One region of the Ruminiclostridium papyrosolvens DSM 2782 genome, then DNA from elsewhere that is predicted to be linked to it. Evidence: riboswitches for the same ligand, from Rfam matches in the RefSeq annotation. Region 1 holds a riboswitch; the other holds the start of a gene.
The links. Region 1 has a riboswitch for thiamine pyrophosphate ahead of thiD (bifunctional hydroxymethylpyrimidine kinase/phosphomethylpyrimidine kinase). Riboswitches for the same ligand answer to the same signal wherever they lie in the genome.

Region 1 (3,346 bases):
CAGAATAGTTTTTGTGACTTCATTTCTCAACTTTGAGGCCCCTGCACCAACTGGATCAAATATTACGGGAATACCCTTCTCATTTGCTTTTTTACCTGATAAAATCATCGATTCCACAGTTCTTTTGTTTAATGTCCCTATATTTATTACTAGTGCGGAAGAAATTGACGTAATATCCCCAGCCTCATTAATATCATCTGCCATAATGGGAGAAGCCCCTATTGCCAGAATTATATTTGCACAATCATTTACAGTTACATAATTTGTAATATTGTGAATAAGTGGCTTTTTATTTCTGACTTCTGTAATTAAGCTTGTTATTTGTTTTGTATACCCACTCATAGTTAGTCTCCTTTACTATTTCTCGGTTACGAACTCAACCTTTTCACCGGCTAAAATCTTATTTGTAGTTCTCATAGCACACATTTTTCCGCACATAGAGCAGGTATGCTTGTCAGTAGGAGGTGTGCTTTCAAAATATGCTCTTGCCTTATCTTCGTCAATAGCATATGAGAACATATCTTCCCAGTCAATTCGGCGTCTGGCATCGCTCATTTTGTTATCAATTTCACGTGCATTGGGTATCCCCTTAGCAATATCAGCAGCATGAGCAGCTATTTTTGAAGCAACTATTCCTTCTTTTACATCGGAAAGGTCAGGCAATCTTAAATGCTCTGCTGGAGTTACATAACACAAGAAATCTGCACCGTTAGCAGCCGCAATTGCTCCGCCAATTGCCGAAGTAATATGGTCATAACCCGGTGCTATGTCAGTTACCAAAGGCCCCAGTACATAGAAAGGTGCTCCATGACAGAGTCTCTTTTGAATAGTCATATTTGCAGCTATTTCATTTATCGCCATATGTCCCGGCCCCTCAACCATTACCTGAACATCTTTTTCCCATGCACGCTTGGTCAGGTTGCCCAATTCTATAAGTTCACTTAACTGTCCGGCATCTGAGCTGTCATTGATACTGCCGGGCCTCAATGCATCTCCTAAACTTATTGTGACATCATATGCTTTGAGAATTTCAAGAAACTCATCATAATATTCATAAAAAGGATTTTCATTTCCGGTCATCTCCATCCATGCAAAAAGAAGTGAGCCTCCTCTTGAAACAATATTTGTAAGTCTTTTTGAACGTTTGAAGCACTCAACGGCACGTTTATTTATTCCTGCATGAATTGTCATAAAATCCACGCCTTCCATAGCGTGAGCCTCAACTACTTTAAAAAAGTCCGAAGCCTTAATATCCATCAAGTCCTTTTCAAGGTAGCCTATGGCATCATACATGGGAACTGTTCCTATCATTGCAGGAGAGCGCTTAATAAGCTCTTTGCGGAAGGTATTTGTCTTTCCGTAATTACTTAGGTCCATTATGGCTTCAACGCCAAATTTGATTGACATATCAACCTTTTCCATTTCTTTTGTGTAGTCAGGACAATCTCCTGATATACCAAGATTTACATTGATTTTTGTCCTGAGTCCCTGGCCTATTCCCTCCGGACTGAGGGATTTGTGGTTTATATTAGCCGGAATAGCTATTTTACCCTCTCCCACAAGTTCCCTAAGCTTGTTTTCGTCCATTGACTCTTTCTGTGCAACAATCCTCATTTCTTTTGTAATAATACCTTTTTTTGCTGCTTCCATCTGTGTTTTGTAATTCATAGTGACCTCCAATTATTTAATCCGTTTTTATAAACTCCATATAAATGATGTGTGGGACCATGCCCCTTTCCGATTTCCAGGGAATGTTCAATTGCCATTGTGACGTATTCTTTTGCTTTTTCGACTGCTGTTGGAAAAGGCAGTCCCAAGGCAAGGTTTGAGGCTATGGCAGAGGAAAATGTACACCCTGTTCCATGGGTATTTTTTGTCTGAATTCTTTTAGTTGAATATATGTAAAATTCTTTTCCGTCATAAAGTATATCCTCCGCATCTCCCTTCAAATGTCCGCCTTTTATAAGGACACTTCCTGCACCCATGCGGTATATGCTGACAGCTGCCTTTTTCATATCCTCTGAGGTAGTTATCTCCATTCCTGTTATTGCCTCCGCCTCAGGTATGTTAGGAGTAAGCATACCCGCCAGTGGTATCAATCTTTTTATAAAAAACTCCAAAGCATCTTCTTTCATCAGGGCATGCCCGCCTTTTGCAATCATTACAGGGTCGATAACTACGTTTTCAGGCTTATAATTATCCAATTTTTCAGCAACAGCTTCCATACACTCTCTGCCTGACAGCATACCTACTTTTACAGCATCGGGTGTTATGTCTTCAAAAACTGCATCCATCTGTTTTTTAATCATATCAGGTGTTATGTCCTGAATATCAATAACCCGGCACGTATTCTCTGCTACCACCGACACAATAACACTCATTCCATAAACACCATGAGCAGCAAAGGTCTTTAAGTCTGCCTGAACTCCTGCTCCTCCGCTGCAATCAGAACCTGCAACTGTTAGTACTTTTTTCATTAATTGCTACACCTCCTTAATCTGAAAGGGGTATTTGTACCACTTGACCTTTGGAATGGTAAAAACATACAAAAAGATGCCCTCAAACAGGAAAGCACCTTTAACCTATACAATAATTAATCGTATTTGCTTCCCTACACCGGTATTAACCGACAGGTTCCAAGGGTCAGGTTTTACCTTCTCAACCAAAAATTGGTCCCCCCACAAGTCACTGCTATAAACTTTTCCAATAAAAAAACGCTCACCTTTGTAAGGTAAGCGGCATTTATCAAAATCTCTTCTAAAATTTCTGATAATATTTTGCTTCCCTACACCGGTGTTAACCGACAGGTTCCAAGGGTCAGGTTTTACCTTCTCAACCAAAATGGTTCCCCCGCAACTGTTACTATTAAATTTTATCATAATATAATAAATGGGTAAAGATTTAATTTTCCGTTTCAAATTGTAAGAAGTCCCCTGCCAGTTCCAATCCCGTATTATTACCCTTATCTGAAAAAATAATATTACCCTTTTTATCTTGCAAAATAACGTCTACCTGAGATGTTATACTTTCGGTTATATCTATATCCATCATACCGTTTTTCGGAGCCTTTAAAACTCCTCCCCTTGCTACTGAAGCTTTTATTGAAAGTATATTCTTTGAATCTTCCACAACAATTTCAAGAATGTTATTTACATAAGATAGCTTCTTAATTTTAGCTCCGGTATAAGTGGCAAACCTAAAAAAATCATCTCCAAACTTTAAAAATGAAATCAAACCGTCAAAACTTGAGGTCAACCATGGTATGGATGCAATAGAAAACATAAGACAAGTATTTTCCGATTTAAAATGATTGCATTGAAGCCAAATCCAAGACTTTGGAAAAGAA
Region 2 (3,346 bases), 130 kb from region 1:
CCACATGTCCTCCATGGATTCCTGCTCCGGGACCCATGTCAATGATATGGTCCGCTGCATGCATGGTGTCTTCATCATGTTCTACAACAATCAGCGTATTACCAAGGTTTCTGAGTCTGTTTAAGGTTTTCAGAAGTTTTTCGTTATCTCTTTGATGAAGACCTATACTTGGCTCATCCAGAATATAAAGCACTCCCATCAAGCCGGAGCCAATCTGAGTAGCAAGCCTTATTCTCTGTGCCTCTCCTCCCGATAAAGTTCCAGCCGGTCTTGAAAGTGTGAGATAGTCAAGACCAACGTCAACGAGGAAGCCTATCCTAGCCGCAATCTCTTTCAAAATCTGGTTTGCTATCATCTTATCTCTTTCACTTAGCTCAATGTTATCAAAAAATTCTTTTGTATCAGCAACAGACATAGACGATACTTCGTGAATATTTTTACCTCCGACTGTAACCGCAAGACTTTCAGGTTTTAATCTTGCACCCTTACAATCAGGACAAGGGTTGTCGCTCATGAACTGCTCGTAATACTGCTTCATGCTTTCTGATTGGGTTTCGTGATAACGGCGTTCAATGGAATTAATAACTCCTTCAAATGAAGCCATGTAGGACCCTTTGCCGTATTCTCTTTCGTAATCCACTTTCATTTTCTCGCCTTTAGTACCGTATAGGATGACATCTACTACTTCTCCCTGAAGCTTGTTAAACGGTGTATCCAAATCAAATTTATAATACTTTCCCAGGGCGTTGAATATCATCCTGGTATATGCATCCTCACTCTCAATATTCCATCCCGTAACATTAATGGCACCACTTGTAAGTGACAGGGATCTATCCGGTATAACAAGCTCAGGGTCTACCTTTAAAAGGTTCCCTAATCCGGTACATGTCTGGCATGCTCCAAAGGGATTGTTAAAGGAAAACATCCTTGGTACAAGTTCTTCTATACTGATTCCGCAATCACTGCATGCAAAATTCTGACTGAACAGAAGCTCTTCTTTACCGACTATATCTACTATAACTATACCACCGCTTAAGCGAAGTACTGTTTCCAATGAATCAACAAGTCTTTTCTGTATATCTCCACGCATTACAAGCCTGTCAACAACAATCTCAATGTTGTGCTTTTTGTTTTTATCCAGTTTAATCTCGTCATTTATATCTACTATTTGTCCGTCTACTCTAAGCCTGACAAAACCATCTTTTTTGGCATCCTCTATAAGCTTATGGTATTCCCCTTTTCTGCCTCTTACCACAGGAGCAAGGAGTTGTATTCTCGCTCCTTCTTCAATAGATATAATCTGGTCTACCATCTGGTCAACAGTTTGCTGTGCAATCTCCTTGCCGCACTTTGGGCAATGGGGAATTCCTATCCTTGAATACAAAAGCCTTAGGTAATCGTGAATTTCCGTTACAGTTCCTACGGTTGACCTTGGGTTTCTGCTGGTTGTCTTCTGATCTATTGATATTGCAGGAGACAAACCGTCAATATAGTCTACGTCCGGCTTGTCCATCTGACCCAGAAACTGCCTTGCGTAGGAGGACAGTGATTCAACATACCTTCGCTGACCTTCCGCATAAATAGTATCAAAGGCGAGAGAAGACTTACCTGAACCGCTTAATCCTGTTATAACAACAAATTTATCTCTTGGTATCTCAACATCTACATTTTTTAGATTATGTTCACGTGCACCTTTTATAAAAATATTATCCCTTATCATTTAAAACACCTTTTTCATAAATGTTATATTTTAACTATATATTAATTTTATCCTAAACACTTTTACCGCCTTTACTATTATACCAAATAGCAAAACAAATGCAAACATTTGTTCGATGTTTGCCAATATTTTATAAACCAACGGATAATTTTAAAGGTTGATAGTTGTTTTACTATCTGCTATAATCACTTTTATTAAAAAATTTAAATATTAAAGGGGAGCTGGAAAATAATTCGGCTGAGATAAGTATGTTTTACTTAAAACCCATGTACCTGATCTGGGTAATGCCAGCGTAGGAAATTTATTATGTCATACTCTGCGCTTTCCATCAGGTATGGCATTTTTATATTTTGTTATGGAAAGGACTGGATACCTATTATGAATAAAATGTCTACCAGAGTATTGGTGGAGGCAGGAGTTTTTATAGCTCTTGCACAGATTCTCAGTTTTATTAAATATGAAATGCCCTATGGAGGCTCTGTAACACTGGGAAGCATGGTTCCAATAATTATTTTTGCCATTCGTTGGGGTACAAAGCGTGGTATTCTTGTGGGACTTGTTCACGGTTTTCTGCAATTTGCTCTTGGAACACATTTTTCTTACCATCCCCTTGGCATATTTCTTGACTATATTTTCGCCTTCGGATGTCTTGGCCTTGCCGGAATATTCAAGAAAAATTTATTTTTCATACTTTTAAGTACGTCTTTAGCAATGCTGGGAAGATTTGTGTTTCACTTTCTTTCAGGAATCATTCTTTGGTATACATATGCTCCCAAAGGAATGAACATTTACCTTTATTCTCTTATATACAACGGTCAGTACATGGTGCCTGAGTTAATAATTACATCAGTTATTATATCTGCTTTGTATAAACCCTTACGTAAATATATTGCCAGACAGGGTACTCTTTATAAATATTAATATGCCAAAAAAGATGATTCTTTACCTTGAATCATCTTTTTTTGTTATTTATGTTTAATGTGAGCTACAGTATAATACATATCAATCCGCCGCTGCCCTCATTTATTATTTTCTGCAAGGTTTCCTGAAGTTTAAGCTGTGCATCCTCCGGCATTCTGAACAGCTTGTTCTGCAATCCCTCATTTACCAGTTCATGAAGAGACTTTCCGAATATGTTTGAGTCCCATAACTTGCCGGTATCATTTTCAAACTCTTTTAGCAAATATGATACTAACTCTTCAGATTGCTTTTCAGTTCCAACCAAAGGAGCTATTTCTGTTTCAATATCAGCCCTTATCATATGTATTGTGAGGAACAAACAGAAGTATTCTTTCTCTCTCGTAATATCTTATAATCAAAGGGTTTTGTCAATACTTTGAAATATACTTTCAAATCTACTTCATTTTTTTTATTTGTATTATATACTTCAATCTTTTCCAGTAATGACTCAATTAGTTTATTGTCCAGTCCCTCCTCGTAATTAATTTCCTTTGCAATTACTTTTCTCAGGGTTTCAACTGAATAGGTTATTTCTTTGTTTCTCAATTCATCCTCATCAAGTTCCTTTAACCTCATATTCAGTTTATCAATCTCCTGATTGAACCTATTGTTTCTTCTTTCAAACTCATCGTCTGACAGTCTTCCGTTTATACTTAACTCTAAAAG

Region 2: another riboswitch for thiamine pyrophosphate. It lies ahead of thiT (energy-coupled thiamine transporter ThiT); the one in region 1 lies ahead of thiD (bifunctional hydroxymethylpyrimidine kinase/phosphomethylpyrimidine kinase).

What each region holds. Positions count from the first base shown of each region.
Region 1 is NZ_CP119677.1:3,027,062-3,030,407, forward strand. Features, by position in the region: gene thiM (hydroxyethylthiazole kinase) at 1-342, opposite strand, end outside; gene thiC (phosphomethylpyrimidine synthase ThiC) at 358-1,668, opposite strand; gene thiD (bifunctional hydroxymethylpyrimidine kinase/phosphomethylpyrimidine kinase) at 1,665-2,477, opposite strand; TPP riboswitch at 2,591-2,690, opposite strand; TPP riboswitch at 2,765-2,862, opposite strand; gene P0092_RS13525 (tocopherol cyclase family protein) at 2,902-3,346, opposite strand, start outside.
Region 2 is NZ_CP119677.1:3,161,410-3,164,755, forward strand. Features, by position in the region: gene uvrA (excinuclease ABC subunit UvrA) at 1-1,720, opposite strand, end outside; TPP riboswitch at 1,925-2,037, shown strand; gene thiT (energy-coupled thiamine transporter ThiT) at 2,099-2,641, shown strand; partial or broken gene P0092_RS14175 (sporulation stage IV protein A) at 2,706-2,990, opposite strand; gene P0092_RS14180 (recombinase family protein) at 2,978-3,346, opposite strand, start outside.